One region of the Dactylosporangium sp. NPDC006015 genome, then DNA from elsewhere that is predicted to be linked to it. Evidence: riboswitches for the same ligand, from Rfam matches in the RefSeq annotation. Region 1 holds a riboswitch; each other region holds the start of a gene.

The links. A riboswitch is a leader RNA that binds a small molecule or an ion and turns the genes downstream of it on or off. The one in region 1 is predicted to bind cyclic di-AMP.
Region 2: another riboswitch for cyclic di-AMP. It lies ahead of ABZ321_RS08770 (NlpC/P60 family protein); the one in region 1 lies ahead of ABZ321_RS14800 (hypothetical protein).
Region 3: another riboswitch for cyclic di-AMP. It lies ahead of ABZ321_RS37680 (NlpC/P60 family protein); the one in region 1 lies ahead of ABZ321_RS14800 (hypothetical protein).

What each region holds. Positions count from the first base shown of each region.
Region 1 is NZ_JBEXUD010000007.1:145,542-151,247, reverse strand. It holds gene dnaG (DNA primase) at 1-636, opposite strand, end outside; gene ABZ321_RS14810 (ElyC/SanA/YdcF family protein) at 820-1,809, shown strand; gene ABZ321_RS14805 (polyprenyl synthetase family protein) at 1,964-3,178, shown strand; gene ABZ321_RS14800 (hypothetical protein) at 3,287-4,027, opposite strand; cyclic di-AMP (ydaO/yuaA leader) riboswitch at 4,178-4,320, opposite strand; gene ABZ321_RS14795 (diguanylate cyclase) at 4,367-5,706, opposite strand, start outside.
Region 2 is NZ_JBEXUD010000004.1:54,571-60,276, forward strand. It holds gene ABZ321_RS08745 (hypothetical protein) at 1-220, opposite strand, end outside; gene ABZ321_RS08750 (dienelactone hydrolase family protein) at 344-916, shown strand; gene ABZ321_RS08755 (hypothetical protein) at 885-1,028, opposite strand; partial or broken gene ABZ321_RS08760 (ADP-ribosylglycohydrolase family protein) at 1,050-2,073, opposite strand; gene ABZ321_RS08765 (VOC family protein) at 2,025-2,429, opposite strand; gene ABZ321_RS08770 (NlpC/P60 family protein) at 2,453-3,442, opposite strand; cyclic di-AMP (ydaO/yuaA leader) riboswitch at 3,450-3,629, opposite strand; gene ABZ321_RS08775 (MFS transporter) at 3,751-5,007, opposite strand; gene ABZ321_RS08780 (helix-turn-helix domain-containing protein) at 5,078-5,695, opposite strand.
Region 3 is NZ_JBEXUD010000029.1:12,305-18,010, forward strand. It holds gene ABZ321_RS37660 (branched-chain amino acid ABC transporter permease) at 1-105, opposite strand, end outside; gene ABZ321_RS37665 (AMP-binding protein) at 102-1,913, opposite strand; gene ABZ321_RS37670 (ABC transporter ATP-binding protein) at 1,910-2,674, opposite strand; gene ABZ321_RS37675 (ABC transporter ATP-binding protein) at 2,692-3,465, opposite strand; cyclic di-AMP (ydaO/yuaA leader) riboswitch at 3,757-3,901, shown strand; gene ABZ321_RS37680 (NlpC/P60 family protein) at 3,910-4,893, shown strand; gene ABZ321_RS37685 (methyltransferase domain-containing protein) at 4,939-5,685, shown strand.

The sequences.
Region 1 (5,706 bases):
GATGTCCTTGATCGGCCACAGCAGGCGGCGGCGGAACCGGTCGATGAGGCTGCCCGAGCGGGCCTCCTTCGACAGCCCGGCGGTGATCAGCTCCTGCGCGGAGAAGCCCTTCAGCCGCAGGTGCTTGCTCAGCGGGTCCCAACCCTCGGGCGCGAAGCCGCAGCCATAGCGCTCCGCCTCCTCGCGGCCGAAGCCGCGCTGCGCGAGGAACTCGCGGGCCAGCCGGGCGCCGGGCGAGCCGAGCTGCTCGGCATAGAAGCGGGCCGCCTCGGCGTGCGCGGCGATGAGCCGCTGCTTCTGGCCCGTCTGGCGGACCGGCGCGCTGCCCGCCTCGACATACTGCAGCTGCAGGCCGGCGCGGCCGGCGAGCCGCTCGACCGATTCGACGAACGTCAGGTGGTCGTGGTCCATCAGGAACTTGATGGCGTCGCCGCCGGCGCCGCAGCCGTGGCAGAAATACACGTTGCGCGCGGGCGAGACGTTGAACGAGGCGGTCTTCTCGTCGTGGAACGGGCACAGCCCTTTCAGGTTGCCGCCCCCGGCCGACTTCAGCGTCACGTGCTCGGAGATCACATCCGCGATCGCGGTGCGCTCCCGTACCAAGGCGATGTCCTCGTCCTTGATCTTGCCGGCCACCCGACGCCACCTCCCCAACCCGAGGCCTACATCCTGCCTCGCGCCTACGACAATTTACGACCTCACCCGTGCAACACCACACCGGCCACGGCCTCGCCCGGACAAAACCACACAGCCACGGCTTCACACGGCCAACACCACACGGGCACCATGGGCGCACATCACCGTGCGATGCTGGCCGCCATGCCGAAACTGCGGGACGAGCGGGTCGCCTGGCTGGCCGTACAGGACCAGCTGCGGCGGCGCAGTCGGCGGCTGGGGCCGTGGGGCTGGCTGCTGACGATCGCCACGCTGGGCGCGTGGGCGGTGCTGCGGTCCCAGGGGCGCGGGTCGGCGCGGATGGCGGCGTATTCGCTCGCCGTCGACCACGTCACCGGCTACCTCGACGACGACGAGCGCGAGACGCTGCGCACGCACGGCACGGTGCCGCCGTGGTTCCTGTTCGAGGTCGAGCGGGCCAGGTGGGCGGCGCGCGACAAGCAGTCGCTCCCCGCCGGCCGCGAGACCCGGCTGGAGCGGCGCCGCCGGATCCTGCTCAGGGTCGTCCTCACGGGGACCGTCGCGGCCACCGTCCTCGTGTTGTCACCGACCGTGTGGGTACGGGCGGCCTCCCTCGGCCGTATCGGTCCCGCCTCGACGGCCCCGGAGGCGGACGTCGCGATCGTGTTCGGGGCCCAGGTCGCGCCGGGCGGGCAGGAGCCGATGCCGTTCCTCAAGGGGCGGCTCGACGTCGCCGCGCAGCTGCTCACGTCCGGCAAGGTGAAGGCGCTGCTCATCTCCGGTGACGCGCAGGGCGGATCCGGAGATGAGGTCCGGGTGATGCGCGACTACCTGGCGGGCAAGGGCGTCGATCCGGCCAGGATGGTCGTCGACCCGCACGGACTCGACACCTATGACACGTGCCGCCGTGCCCGCGACGTGTACGGCGTGACGAAGGCCATACTCGTCAGCCAGGAGCTGCACCTGCACCGTGCGGTGACGCTGTGCCGGCGGCTGGGCGTCGACGCGTACGGGGTGCCCGCCCTCTGCGAGGGATGCCAGCAGGTGACGATCTGGTACAACACGGCCAGGGACGTCGCGGCCGGGCCGAAGGCCGCCTGGGAGGCCCTCCGGCACCGACAGGCCGCAGTCGTGTCACCACCGGATCCATCCCTGCTGCAGGCGATGCGCTGACCCGCCCACCATCGTGGTTTTGGGCACGTCCGGCAGGCACCGGCGGCATACTTGACCCGTCCACGGCGCCGACATCAGATCGGCGCTTGTCCATGCCTGGCCCGATGGGTGGTGCGTTACCGGTGATGATCCCGCGTCCGGGGGTTTCCGGCTGATGGTCACCGTGCTGCGCACCGTCGACGACGTCCTCGCATGGGCGGAGCTGCTGGTCGGGCCGCCGCTGCGCACCGCCGTCGGGCGCCTCCCGGAGCCGTCGCGCGAGGTGGCCGAGCTGCAGCTCGGCGGGCTCGACGAGGATCCGCCCGCCGCCCGTACGCGCGCCGCACTGACACTCGTCTGCGCGGGCGCCGTCGGTGGTGACCCGCACGACGCGGTGGCGGGCGCCGTCGCGGTGGAGCTGGTGCACCACTGGTCGGGGCTGCAACGGGACCTGTTCGACGGCGACCTGACCCGCCTGCACCGGCCGACCGCCTGGAGCGTGGTGGGGCCGCACCCGGCGACGCTGGGCGGGCAGGCGATGCTGGCGCTCGCGTTCGACGTGGCGGCGACCGGCGACCCGACCAGACGCGTGCCACGCCCGCTGCGCCAGGCCAGCCGCGCCACGCCCGACACCGCGCCGTCCGTGCCGGCTGTGCCGTCCGTGCCCTCCAGGGAGCCGGTGCGGCAGGACCGGGCGACCCGGGACAGGTTCACCGAGCAGCACGGCACCCCCGACCCGTGCGCCGACGCGCGGCGGCAGTCCGGGGCGGCATCCGTCGACCGGGCCGGCGTCCGCATCCTCGGCGACACCGTCCAGCAGCTCCTGCACGGCCAACACACCGACCTCAGCACGGCCCTGGACCCCGTGCTGCCCCGGCACCGCTCCGGCAACGACCTGCTCCGCACGTGCATCTCCGCGGTCGAGCAGCGCAGCGGCGCCCTCTTCGGCTGCGCGTGCGCCCTCGGCGCGCTCGCCGGCGGCGGCGACCCGGCACGGGTCGAGCAGCTGCGGCTGTTCGGGGTGCGGCTCGGGCTGGCCGTCCGGTTCGCCGAGGACCTGCAGGGCATCTGGGGCGACCCGGCCGTGACGGGCCGCCCGGCGTTCGCCGACCTGCGCGGACGCCGCCGCTCACTGCCGGTCGCCGCCGCCCTCGCCGCGGGCGCCGACGAGCTGGCCGACCTGCTGCACCGCGAGACCCGCCTCAGCGAGGCCGACCTGGAGCGCGCCGCGAAGGTCGTCGAACGCTCCGGCGCCCGCTCCTGGTGCGCCCAGCAGGCCGACGACCTCCTCGCGCAGGCCCTGGTCGCCCTCGACCTGGCGATCCCCGAGCCGGCCGCGGTCGCCGAGCTCGTCGCCCTGGCCCGCTGGGCGACCCGCCACCCGGCCTGACCAACACCCCCGCCGGCGATCCACAAACCCGCGCCTGACCGGCGACCCATGAACCGGCGCCTGACCGGCGCGACCCGAGAAGGCGCGCCGGCCGGGTGCGGGTGAGCGTCAGGAGAGGGCGGCGACCACCTGCTCCGCGCGGGTGGCGTGCTTCTGGTACGCGCCCGGGAACGCCGACCGCTGCACCGCCTGGGCCGCGGCGGTCACGCTCATCCGCTGCCAGCCCTCGACCCGGTTGAGGGCGTTGTAGAAGAGCATCGCGGAGTGGGCGGGGTTCATCAGCTCGGCGACGGTGCCCCAGCCCTGGCTGGCCCGCTGCTGGAAGAGCCCGACCGAGTCGTGGTCGGTCGAGGTGCCGTCGTGCGGCAGCCCGAGGGACGCGGGCACGGCGGAGCTGGCGACGTTGTACAGGTCGCTCTCCTGCATCGCCGTCGCGATCGCCACGACCAGGGCCCGGTCGGGCATGCCCTGCGCCCGGCCCTGCTTGACGATGATCGCGGCGTTGTCCATCTGCCGCTGGTCGAGGCCGGCGACGGGCTTGACGACCGGCGGCGCCGGCGGCACGGGCGCGGCGGGCACCGCGACGGCCAGGGGCCCCGTCGCGGGCGCCGGCGCCGCATCGGCGGAGGGCGCGGACGACGGCCCCGAAGCGGACAGGGACGACGGCGACGGCCAGGACCAGGCGGCCGCGGACTCGGCATACGCGGGGCCGGTGAACATCGACGCCGGCGAGTCAGCCGGCAGGGTGCCCAGCAGCGTGGCGGACAGGACGGCGACCGAGACGGTGCCGGCCCTGGCGCCGAGCACGGGCACCAGCCGGCGATGTCGCGGGTGGAACTGGCGTGGCAACACCTTCAATATGGGCTTCACTACTGATGTTTCCTTCGTTTGCAGGCAGAAGACATGCGGCATCGGCACGCCGCCCGAGGACGGCATGCTGGAAGGGGGGAACCAGTGGTGAGGTGTTACGAGGGCGCGCGGGCGGCCGGCATCGACGCAGACTCCTTCCGGTGCCGCCTACCGGGTTAGCTGACGGGTTCGGGCGGGAAGTTTCGCCCTACCGCGGCCAGGCCGCGGATACACCCCAGAGGACGCGCATGGGTCCCCGGCTCGCGAAGATCGCGACTCGACGGCGCCCGCCCGGCAGCACCGATGCGGTGCAGGTCGACCGGAGCGGACTCAACGACCCTACTGGGCCGTCTCGGGCCGGGCCAACCGCAGCAACGGCAATCCACCCTGAGCACCCGGACGCTCACCGAACGCCGTCACCCGTCTGGTCACCTCGCCGGCGTGACGACCGCCCTTGACCAGGTACATCGCGCGGTCGGCGGCCCGCAGCGCGGCGCCCGCGTCCTCGACCGTGTCATCGATCACGGCCACGCCGACGCTGACCCTGACCCGCATGATCTGCCCCTGGTGCGTGACGGGTGCGCAGACGGCGCGTTCGAGGCGGTCGACCAGCACGCCGAGGTCGCCGGCGGCGACGTTGCCCATGAGGACGACGAACTCGTCGCCGCCGAGGCGCGCGACGGTGTCGGTGGGCCGCACCAGCGACTGGAGGCGCTGCGCGACGGCGACGAGGACCGCGTCGCCGGCCTCGTGGCCGAGGGTGTCGTTGACGATTTTGAAGTCGTCGAGATCGCAGAAGAACAGCGCGCTGATCACCTGCTCGGTGCGGGCCCGCCGGATCGCGGCCGCGAGGGGTTCGGCGACGGCCTCGCGGTTGGCCAGGCCGGTCAGCGGGTCGCGGGAGGCCCTGCGCACCAGGTCGGCCTCGGTGGCCTTGCGGCTGGTGATGTCCTGCACCTGCGTGATCGCGAACGCGGGCGACCCGGCGACCACCGACATCGTCGCGGAGATCCAGATCGTCTCGCCGTCGCCGCGGACGCAGCGCACCTCGTAGTCGCGGATCGTGCCGGCGCCGCCGGCGAACACCTCCCGGCTGCGCTCGAAGTCGTCAGGGTGGATGAAGTCGCCGAAGCGCATCGAGACGAGCACGTCCTCGTCCCGCCCGAGCAGCTCGCACAGCGCGGGGTTGACCCGGACGAGGCGGGTCGTGTCGGCTCCCTCCAGGCCGATCATGCACATGCCGGTGCCGGCGCCGTTGAACGCGAGCCGGAACGCGGCCTCGCTCGCCTCCAGGTGCTGCCGCTCCCGGCGCAGCGCCTCGACCAGGTTGGCGTTGTTGATCGCGATGCCGGCCTGCGCGGCGAGCATCTCCAGCAGCTCGCGCTGGAACGCGCCGGGCCGCCTGCCGTCGGCGGGCAGGTCGACGCTGAGCACGCCGACGAGCGAGCCGTCGGGCGCGCACAGCGGCGCGAACAGGGCGTCGAGGGGGTGCCAGCGCTCCTCCTCCGGGATGCCGTCCGCGCCGTCGGGGGCGGCGGGGATCCAGGACTGGATGCCGTCGTTGTGCCGCTCGTGCGGCAGGAACCGCAGCTGCCCCCACTCGTCGGCGGCGGCGAGGTGCGCGTCGAACTCCGCCGCCGGGTACCGGACGCCGAGCAGCTCCGCCCGCGCCTCCTCGG
Region 2 (5,706 bases), on a different contig from region 1:
CGTCGGCGTGGGCGTGCTCGGCCGTGTCGTGCACGATCCGGGTCGCCGCGGACAGCCCGTCGTCGCCGGCGAACACCTGCGCCAGCGAGGCCGCCTGCTGCTGCCACCCGCCGGCCACGTGCGGGCCGTACCGCTGCCGGACGTCGGCCAGCAGCGCCTCCTGCCGTGCCGGGTCGACCAGGACAGCCCTGCCGGCCGCCTTGCGCCGGAACCACCGCATGCCCCGCTCCTCACCTCACGCCGATCGATCATGATGTCGGTACGACCAGTACACCATTCGACGTCGACGCATTCGTTGCCCGTCCACCCGGGGGCTGGGTGGCAACGCATATATGGTGGGGGTATGGCTGAGGTTGTCCTGTTCCACCACGCACAGGGGCTGACGGCGGGCGTCGTCGCGTTCGCCGACGCGCTGCGCCGGGCCGGGCACACGGTGCACACCCCCGACCTGTTCGACGGGCGCACCTTCGACAGCATCGAGGCGGGCATGGCATACGCCACCGAGCTCGGCTTCCCCGGCGAGATCCTGGACCGCGGCGCGCGGGCGGTCGCGGACCTGCCGGCCGAGCTCGTCTACGCCGGCTTCTCCCTCGGCGTGCTGCCCGCGCAGATGCTGGCGCAGACCCGCCCCGGCGCCCGCGGCGCGCTGCTGTGCTACTCGTGCGTGCCGGTCACCGAGTTCGGCGCCGCCTGGCCCGCCGGCGTGCCGGTCCAGGTGCACGGGATGGACGCCGACCCGATCTTCGTCGGCGAGGGTGACATCGACGCCGCCCGCGACCTGGTCGCCGAGGCGAAGGACGGCGAGCTGTTCCTGTACCCGGGCGACCAGCACTACTTCGCCGACAGTTCCCTGCCGACCTACGACCCGGAGGCGACGGCGCTGCTCATCCGGCGGACCCTCGACCTGCTGGGCTGACGGCCCGCAGCGCGTCGAGCAGCCAGGCGTAGGCGGGCACGGCCGCCGGTCCCGGGTCGGTGCCGTGCAGGACGGCGAGCTGTACCCGGCAGCGGTCGGGCCTGCTGGTCACGGTCGACTCCTCGGTCGTGTCCTACCAGGTTGGAAGCGGTTCGCGGGCGTCGACCCACTCGGCGGGCACGCCGTCGAGGCCGGTGCGGGCGGCGACGATGCCGCCGACGATGGCGCAGGTCGTGTCCATGTCGCCGCCGGCGCTGACCGTCGCCCACAGCGCCTCGGCGAGGTCGTCCAGGTGCCGGGCGGCGCACCAGATCGCGTAGGGCACGGTGTCGGGGGCGGAGATCAGCATGCCGCAGCCGACCTCGCCGGCGATCCACTCCGGCTCCCGGTCGAACGGCCGCCGGCAGAGCAGGCGGAGCCGCGTGGCGACCTCGCTGTCGGGTGTGCGGTCGGCGACCCGCGGCAGCAGCTCCCCGGCCGGCACCCGCCGTGCCGCCAGCGCGGCCGCGACGGCCACGGCGACCGCGCCGGCGGCCGCCTCGGGGTGCGCGTGGGTGACCGCCGCGGACAGGGTCGCCTGCTCCACGACCAGGTCGAGGTCGTCGGCGAACCAGGCGCCCAGCGGGGTGACGCGCATCGCGGCGCCGTTGCCCCACGAGCCCTGGCCGTCGAACTGGGCGGCCGTGACCGACCGCCAGGGTTCGCCGTCGCCGATGGCCTGGAGCACGCCGTGCATGGACGGGCCGTAGTTGCGGTACGGGTCGGCGGCGTACGCGCCGGCGGGCCAGGTCGTCCTGCTCGACCCGGCCGTGCTCGCGCAGCGTCTGGTACAGCGAGACGGTCATCGCGGTGTCGTCGGTCCACGGCCACGGGCCCTGCGGCACCAGCCGCTCCTCGATCTGCCACCGCATCTGGTCGGCGGGCCGGAAGAACCAGGTCTCGCCGAACGCGTCGCCCAGCGCCGTCCCGTGCAACGAGCGGGTCGCGGCGTCGACGTCGGTGATCACCGTCCGATCGTGGCAGCCGGTCACCGCGCCTGTCGAACCGTTTCCGCGCACCACCCGCCACGCCGTGCAGCCGGGCGGCCGGGCGCATGACAGGCCGGCGGTCAGGCGAAGTCGGCCGCGGTCATGCCCTCCGGATGGCCGGGCGGCCACTGTACGAGCTCGATGCGGTACCCGTCGGGATCGGTGAGCCAGGACGTGGCCATGCCCTCGCCGTGGTCGGTCGGCGGCCCGGCCGCGATGCCCCTGCCGGCCAGGTCGGCGACCGTGGTGCCGAGGTCGCCGACCTGGATGACGAGGTGGTTGACGGCGCCGGTGTCGGTGACCGGCCGGGCGGGGTCGTGCACCAGCTCGAGGCTGACGAACGGGTCGCCGGGCAGCTGCAGCATCGTCAGGCTGCCGAACCTGGTCTCCGGGACGTGGCCGACCTTCGCGTAGCCGACCGCGGTGTAGAACGCGAGCGAGCGCTCCAGATCCGTGACCCGCAGCCCGAGATGCAACATGCGCATGCCCGGCAGACTACCGTCCGTGACTACGCGACCCTGCCGTAGCCGTACAGCGTGTCGATGTCGACGGGAGCGACCTTGACGACCGTGCGGCTGTTCGGGGCGTGGATGATCTGGTTGTTGCCGATGTAGATGCCCACGTGCCCGAGGCCGTTGTAGAACACCAGGTCGCCGGGGGCGAGCTGGCTGCGGGAGATGTGGCGGACCTTCGACCACTGCTGCGCGGCGTTGTGCGGCAGCGTCACGCCGGCCGCCTTCCACGCCATCATGGTCAGGCCCGAGCAGTCGAACGTGTTTGGTCCGGCCGCGCCCCACACGTACTTCTTGCCGAGCTGTGCCCAGGCGTAGTTGACGGCCTTGCCGGCGTTGCCGGACACGGCCGGCGGCTTGGCCGGGGTCGTCGCCGGGGGAGGGGTGGTGGTCTTGACCTTCGCCGCGGCGGCGGCCGCCTCGGCCTTGGCCTGCAGCGCGTCGAGGCGGGCGATGTCACCCTCGATCTTCTTGCGGCGGGTCTCCAGCTCCGTCTTCTGCTGGCTCTGCGCGGCGAGGGTCTCGTCCAGGCGCCGCTGCTCGGTGTCGAGCGCGCCCTTCGCCGCCGTGTACGCCGCCAGGTCCCGCTGCTGGCTGTGCGAGATCTGCTGGAGGGTGCCGACGCGGGCGGTGAGCGTGTCGGTCGACGTCGCCCCCAGCATCAGTGACAGAGTGCCGAGGTCGCCCCCGGTCTTGTACGCGTTGACCGCGAGCGCCGAGGCGTTGTCCTGCGCCGTCGCCATGGTCTCCTGCAGCGGCGCCATGTCGGCCCGGAGCTTCGTGATCGCCGCCTGGGTGGTCTCCAGGTCGCCGTTGACCTTGTTGTACAGCTCGACGACGTGCTCGACCTCTTGGTTGCCCTTGTCGATCTGGGCCTGGAGCTCCTGCGGCGTCGGGTCCGCCTGCGCGGCGCAGGCCGGGGCGATCATTGCCGCCACCGCCAGCGCGACGACCGAGGCGCGGAGCGTCGTACGTCCGTTGAACACGGCACAGTCCTTCTTCGCTGACCGCCTACCGGGTTAGCTGACGGATTCGGGCGAGAAGAAGGCGCGCCCTACCGCGCCCCGGTGTGGCGGGCGCGGATTCACCCCATGGGGAAGCCCCGATTGGTTCCCCGGCTCACCGGCCGCACGCATCGTGCCCGCGCGACCGACAACTCGGCGGTGGCTGCCCGGCCACCCCGGCGGGGCGGGCGATGTCCGGCAGGCCGGCCCAAACGTAACGCCGGACCACACTGCCGGCGCTCGATCTAAGCCACACTTAACGTAGACACAAGACTGACCTGCCCGGCTCGTCACCGGTGGCGGTCGGTGGAGCGGGCCATGACGGCCAGGCCGGCGACGGCCAGCAGGGCGAGGGCGGCCGGGATGAGGAACACCCGCGGGAGCCCGATGGCGGCGGCGCCGGTGCCGCCGGCCGCACCGCCGAGGGCGGAGGCGAGCGCGGTGGAGCTCATGAAGATCGCGGACGCGGTGGCGACAGCGGTCGGCAGGAGCCGCTGGGCGACGATGATGCCGAGCGTGGCGAAGACGCCCCACACGCCGCCCATGAGGATCTGCCCGGCGAACAGACCGGCGGCGTTGCCGGTGACGGCGAAGCAGACGTTGGCGGCCACGCCGAACCCGGCGCCGAGGACCATCAGCTCCATCATGCCGGTCCGGCGGGCCACGACCACGGCGACGGGCATCAGCACGATCTCGACCAGCGGCTGGATGCCGATGACCGCGCCGCTGAGGCCGGCCGGGAAGTGCAGCTGGTCGTTCATGTACAGCGGGAGGTACGCGTACTTGACGGGCTCGCCGGCGTACACGAGGACGTAGAGGCCGGTGAACGCCAGCAGCGGCAGCATCGCCCGCAGGCCGGGGCCCCGGTGGCCGACCCCCGGCGCGTCGCCGGGTCCGGCCGGTGCCGCCGGTGCTGTCCGGAGCGCGCCGAGCGGCACGATCTGGGCGAGCGTGCAGACCGCCGTGGCGACCAGCATGGTGCGCAGCGACGTCTGCGCCGCCAGGAACGACCCGGCCACCGGGCCGACGACCCAGCCGCCGGTCAGGGCCATCCGCACGACGGCGACCACCCCGTCGTTGTTCGGGCCGGGGTGCGCCTTGAGCTCGTCGTGGACGGCGGCGAAGAGCTGCGACGTCGCGGCGCCGCCGAACCCGCCGACGACGGCGCTGATGACGTAGGGCATCCACAGCTCGGTCGAGTACGCGATGCCGATCCAGCCCACGAACCCGGCGGCGGCGCAGATGCGGAACAGCCCGAGACGGCGCCCGGTGCGGTCGGACCGCCGGCCGACCAGGAACCCGGCCACGGGCGCGGCCAGGTTCGTCAGGTAGAACAGCCCCGCCGCGGTGAGCGAGGCGTGCAGGTCGTTGACCAGGAACGTCGCGATCTGCGGGGCGGCGGCCGAGAAGCCGAGCGCGGACAGGAACACCGCGAGCGTGGCGCCCCGGTAGAGCGGCGACGCGAGGGTCAGCCGCAGCGCCGACGCGTGCGCCGTGGGCTTGTCGAGCGCCGGATCCGCCGGCTCGACCTGCTCGGGAAGGACCATGTCTGCGTGCCTCCGCTCCGCGCTGCGGGGCAGCGGCTCGGCGTGATTCTTCCAATGGAAGAATCTGGGGTCAAGCGGCTCCGGGCCCGTCCGTCGGCGACGAGGGGAGCAGCCGCTCGAGCAGGGCCAGCGCGCGCCGTACGTCCACCGCCTCGGGGTCGAGGAGCCACTGCAGCTGCAGCCCGTCGGAGGCGGCGATGACCAGCGCCGCCGCGTCGTCGGGATCGATGTCCGCGGCGATCGCGCCGGCGCGCTGGCCGGCGCGGACCCGCTCGGCGAGGTGCGAGCGCAGCAGCCGGAAGCGGTCCCGCACGAACTCGTGGGTGAGCGGGTGCTGCCCCGCCTGCAGGGCGTCCGTGGTCAGCGTGGCGTAGAGCTCGACCAGGCCAGGGATCGTGCGGTTGCGCTCCGCGCTGCGCTCCATCAGCCGGACCGCCGACAGCCCGTTCTGCGCCGCGTCGCCGTGCTCGACCTGCTCGTGCGCCCGGTACACCTCGACCAGCAGCTCGTCGCGCGACGAGAAGTAGTACCGCAGCGCCGCGTGCGAGACCCCGATCGCCGCACCGATCGCGCGCAACGACGCGTCCACGCCCCGCTCCGCGAACAGCGCGATGGCCTGGGACAGGATCTCCGCCCGCCGCACCGCGGCCTTGCGGTAGGAGCGTCCCTCTGTGCCGTCGTTGCCCATGCGCGCATCGT
Region 3 (5,706 bases), on a different contig from region 1:
GATGACCCGGGTGGCCTTGTAGATGATCACGAACCCGAGGCCGAGCAGCGCGTAGACGCTGCCCGTGCCGATGCCGCGCAGGACGCTCTCGAGGAAGTCCTTCACACTGTGCTCCTGTTCAGGCTCCCGTACATGTCGTCGACCAGCGCGGCGAAGGTCGTGGCGACGGCGCCGCGGCGGACCTTCTGCGTCGCGGTGAGCTCGCCGTCCTCGTGGTCGAGCTCCTTGGGCAGCATCCGGAACGTCTTGACCTGCTCGACCGGGTTGTGGCCGGCGTTGACCGCGTCGACCACGCCCTGGATCAGCGCGATGACCTCGGGCTTGCCGGCCAGGTCGCGGTAGGTGGTGTAGCCGATGCCGCGGCGCTGCGCCCACTCCCCCACGGTGTCGAGCTCGATGCCGATGAGGGCGGTGAGGAACGCCCGCCGGTCGCCGATGACGACCGCCTCCTTGACGAAGGGCGACGCCTTCAGCGCGTTCTCGATCTCGCTCGGCGCCACGTTCTTGCCACCGGCCGTGATGATGATGTCCTTCGACCGGTCGGTGATCTTCAGGTGTGTACCGTCGAGCAGCTCGCCGACGTCGCCGGTGCGCAGCCAGCCGTCCGCCGTCATCGCCTCGTCGGTCGCCGCCTGGTTGCGGAAGTAGCCGGCGAACGTGCCCGGGTGCCGGGTCTGGATCTCCCCGTCGTCGGCGATGCGGATCTCGACGCCGCTGTGCGCCTCGCCGACCGTGCCGAGCCTGATCCGGCCCGGGCGGTTGGCGGTGCCGATCGCGGTGTTCTCGGTCATGCCGTACACCTCGTGCATCGGCACCCCGATGCCCATGAAGAACCGCAGCACGTCGGGGGCGATCGGGGCGGCGCCGCTGGCGGCGTAGCGGACCCGGCGGACGCCGATGCGGTCCTTCAGCGCCCGGTAGCACAGCAGCCAGCCGATCGCGTACCGCAGCCGGCTGCCGGTGGTGTGCCGCCCGCCGTTGGCCTCCAGGGTGGCGCCGATGCGGTCCGCGACCCGCAGCCACAGCCGCGCGTTGGCCCGCTTGAGCGGCGACGCCCCGCCGAGCCGGACGGTGATGCCGGCCATCATCTTCTCCCAGATGCGGGGCACCCCGAACAGGATCGTCGGCTGCACCTCACGCAGGTCGGCCTGCACGGTCGCGATCGACTCGCCGAAGTGGACGGTGACGCCGGCGGCGGCGTTGAACCAGACCGTGAAGACCCGCTCCGCGACGTGGCACAGCGGCAGGTAGGACAGGGTCAGGTCGTGCGGCCCCGGTGGCGGGTCGGTGAACCCGCCGCCCTCGACCAGGACCCGGATCGCGAAGTCCACGTTGGCGACGGTGAGCATCGCGCCCTTGGGCCGCCCGGTCGTGCCGGACGTGTAGATCAGCGTGGCCACGTCGCCGGGGTCCGAGGCCAGCTCGATCGGCTCCGCGTCCGCGTGCGACGCCAGGAGGTCGCTCCACGCGATGAGCTTCGGGTGCTTGTACCGGCCGCGGATGCCCCTGGGCTCCAGGTAGACGATCCACTCCAGCCCGGGGCAGTCGTCCAGGACCGCCAGGGCCTTGTCCACCTGCTCCTGGTCCTCGGCGAAGAGGATCCGGGCGCCGGAGTCGGCGAGCATGTGGCGCACCTCGTCCGGCGGGTTCGTCGGGTACAGCCCGACGGTCGCCGCCCGCACCGCGACGGTCGCCACGTCGACGAAGAGCCACTCGGAGCGGTTCTCCGACTGGATCGCGACCCGGTCGCCGGGCTGGACGCCGAGCGACCTGAGCGCCCGGGCGACGGTCTCCGCGGTCTTCCAGTAGTCACGCCAGGTGATCTCGCGCCAGATGCCGCGGTGCTTCTCCCGCATGGCGACGGCGCCGGGCGTGCGCTCCGCGTGCCGCCTGACCAGTTCGGCGATCGTCATGCTCGCTCCACCTCCCCCAGGTAGGCGCGCAGGACGTCGGGGTTGCTCTGCACCTCGGCGGGCGTGCCGGTGGCGACGGGGACGCCGAAGTCGACGACCATCACCCGGTCGGCGAGGTCCATGACGAGCCCCATGTCGTGCTCGACGAGGATCATCGGGACGCCGAGCTTTTCGCGGACGTCGAGGATGAAGCGGGCCATGTCCTCGGTCTCCTCCAGGTTCATCCCGGCGACCGGCTCGTCCAGCAGCAGCAGCTTCGGCTCCATCGCGAGGGCCCGGCCGAGCTCGACGCGCTTCTGCACGCCGTACGGCAGCAACCCCACCGGCAGCCGGCGCCACTGCGCCAGTTCGAGGAAGTCGACGATGTCCTCGACCACGGCCCGGTTGGCGATCTCCTCGCGCCGGGCCCGGCCGAGCCACGCGATCGCGGCGAGCGTGCCGTAGCGGATGTGGTGGTGCCGGCCGAGCATGAGGTTCTCCAGCACGGTCAGGTGCTGGAACAGCTCGACGTTCTGGAAGGTGCGCGCCACGCCCAGCTTGGCGACCTTGTCCGGGCGCAGTCCGGTGAGGTCGGCGCCGTCGAGGGACACCTTGCCCTGCTGCGGCCGGTACACCCCGGAGATCACATTGAAGATCGACGTCTTTCCGGCCCCGTTGGGCCCGATGACGGCGAAGAGCTCGTCCTTGGCGACGGTGAACGAAACCCCGTCGATGGCTTTGACGCCGGCGAAGCTGAGCCGGACGTCTTCGAAACGCAGCACGGCGACTCCTGATTTTTCTATGACAGCCAGCGCTTGCGACGCTTGTAGTGCTTCACGTCGCGGAAGGACCGCTCGGCCCGTCCCAGGTAGAACTCGCGGATGTCGTCGTCGGCGAGCAGTTCGGCGGCGGGCTTGTCGAGCACGACCTTGCCCGTCTCCAGCACGTATCCGTGCTCGGCGATCGACAGCGCCATGGTCGCGTTCTGCTCGACCAGCAGCACGCCGGTGCCGGCCTGGTTGATCTGCACGATCAGGTCGCGGACCTGCTCGACCAGGCGCGGCGCGAGCCCGAGGCTGGGCTCGTCGAGCAGCAGGTACGCCGGGTCCGACATGAGCGCCCGCCCCATCGCCAGCATCTGCTGCTCGCCGCCGGAGAGGTAGCCGGCGATGCTGCCGCGGCGCTGCGCGAGCACGGGGAACAGGGTGTACATGCGGTCCATCGCCTCCGCCCGGCCCTTCGGGCGGGTGTGGGCGCCGAGCCGCAGGTTCTCCTCGACGGTCAGTTCGGCGAAGGTCCTGCGCCCCTCCATCACCTGCGAGACGCCGCGGCGGACCACGGCGGCCGGTTTGAGCCGGTGGATGGGCTTCTCGTCGAGCGTGATGGCGCCCTTGGTGATGGCGCCGTCGTGGACGCCGAGCAGGCCCGACAGGGCCCGCAGCAGCGTGGTCTTGCCGGCACCGTTCGCGCCGAGCAGCGCGACGATGCGTCCTGGTGGGACCTGCAGGCTGACGCCTCGCAGCACCAGCATCACGTCGTCGTAGACGACCTCGAGGTTCTGGACACGCAACATCCGGTGACGCTCCTCCGGGGGTGTTCGGAGTGGGCGAACTATGTGCATCGACGGTGAATAAAGTTACGTGTATTTAACCGGGTCTCAGAGCAGAATCAAGCCCCAATTGTGTGTCCGTCAACACCATCTTCTGTGGTGCGTCACTGTCCGATGTGGAGCGACAACCCGCCGTGATTCGGACTTTTGGGGTAATCGATATTCAACAACGCTCGCGGGTTTCGCTTCGTTGGTGATCACGTTAAGTTATGTCCTGGCCTGCACGGCAGTCCGTCGCCCACCCCGGGCGGCGCCGGGCAAGCGCCGCCGAGTCGAGCGCCGCTCTGGCGCTGTCGAGCCGGGGACCCAGGGTCCTTGGGGTGAATCCGCACAGCGCGGTAGGGCGCACTCTTCCCGCCCGAACCCGTCAGCTAACCCGGTAGGCGGTCGGTGAAGAAGGGTCATCCCTTGTCCGCTGGACACCGCACCAAACGGTCCCTGCTGCGCACGCTCTTCATCGGGGTCGTGTCGCTGGCGATCGTGGCGCCCGCGAGTGTCGCCAAGGCCGATCCGACAGCGGCCGAGATCGACGCCCAGATCCAGAAGGCGGGCGACGAGCTCGAAGACCTGGTCGAGGCCTACAACAAGATCAATGGCGATCTGGCCGCCACCCAGGCGGCCGCCGCCGAGCTGCAGAAGAAGCTCCAGCCCTACGTCGACAACATGGCCAACGCCAACGCCAACGTGGACGTCATCGCCGTCGCGGCGTTCAAGGGCGCGGGCAGCCTGCAGAACCTCAGCATCGTGCTCAACGCGCGGTCGTCCGACACGCTCATGGACCAGCTGACCACGCTGCAGCAGATCGGCAAGCACCAGCAGCACGAGATCGCCGACTTCACGTCGGCCAAGTCGAAGCTGGACGAAGAGAAGAAGAAGATCGACGAGACGCTCGCCGCGGAGACCGCGCAGAAGACCGAGCTCGAGACCAAGAAGAAGAAGATCGAGGGCGACGTCAAGAAGCTCGAGGCGCTCCGCCGCCGCTCCACCACCGGCGGCACCGGCTCCACGGGTGTCAAGGTCGCGCTCGGTGCCGAGTGCACGTCACCGGCGAACGCGGCGGTGGCCTTCGCCTGCGCCCAGCTCGGCGAGCCCTACAAGTGGGGCGCCGCCGGACCCAGCAGCTGGGACTGCTCCGGCCTGACCATGGGCGCCTGGAAGGCGGCCGGCGTCATCCTGCCGCACAACGCGGCGCAGCAGTGGAGCAAGACCACGCACATCTCACGGTCCGCGCTCTCCCCCGGCGACCTGGCGTTCTTCCGTGGCCTGGGGCACGTGGGCATCTACATCGGCAACGGCAAGATGATCCACGCCCCGACGACGGGGCGGAACGTCGAGGTCCAGTCGATCGACGGCCGCAGCGACACGTACGGCTACGGCAGACCGCACAAGTAAGCCCTGACAGCACGTCGAAGAGGCCATGCCCGGCAAGATTGGGGCATGGCCTCTTGGGATCCCGAGCAGTACAGCCGCTTCGCCGAGGAGCGGGCGCGGCCCTTCCACGAGCTGGTGGCGCGCATCCAGACCACCGCGCCGGTCGCGGTCGTGGACCTCGGGTGCGGGCCGGGCACGCTGACCGCGACCCTCGCGACGCGCTACCCGGACGCGGCGGTGCTCGGCATCGACTCCTCCCCCGAGATGCTCGCGAAGGCGGCAGCGCTCGGCACCCCGCAGCTGTCGTTCCAGCTCGGCGACATCGCCGGGTGGCGGCCGCAGCGCGGCTCCGTGGACGTCATCGTCGCCAACGCCTCCCTGCAGTGGGTCGACGACCATGCCGCGCTGATGCCGACGCTCGCCGCGGCGCTCGACGACGGCGGCACGCTCGCGTTCCAGGTCCCGACGGGCGGGCCGATCCTCGACGCGGACATCCTGGACCCGACCGTCCTGGGGCCGCGCGGCGCGACGCCGGTGCGGGAGCCGGCCTGGTACGTGCGCACCCTCGCCGGGCTCGGCCTGGCCGTGGACGCGTGGGAGACGACGTACTTCCACGTCCTGCCCGGCGAGGACCCGGTGCTGGAGTGGTTCAGCGGGACCGGCCTGCGCCCCTACTTCGACGCCCTGTCCGGTGCGGAGCTCGACGACTTCCGGGCCAGGGTGGCCGCCGCGCTGCGCGAGCGCTACCCCCGCGAGCCGTTCGGCACGATCCTGCCCTTCCCGCGCCTCTTCGTCGTGGCCCGGCGCCCCTGACCCCGCCCACCGACCGCCGGC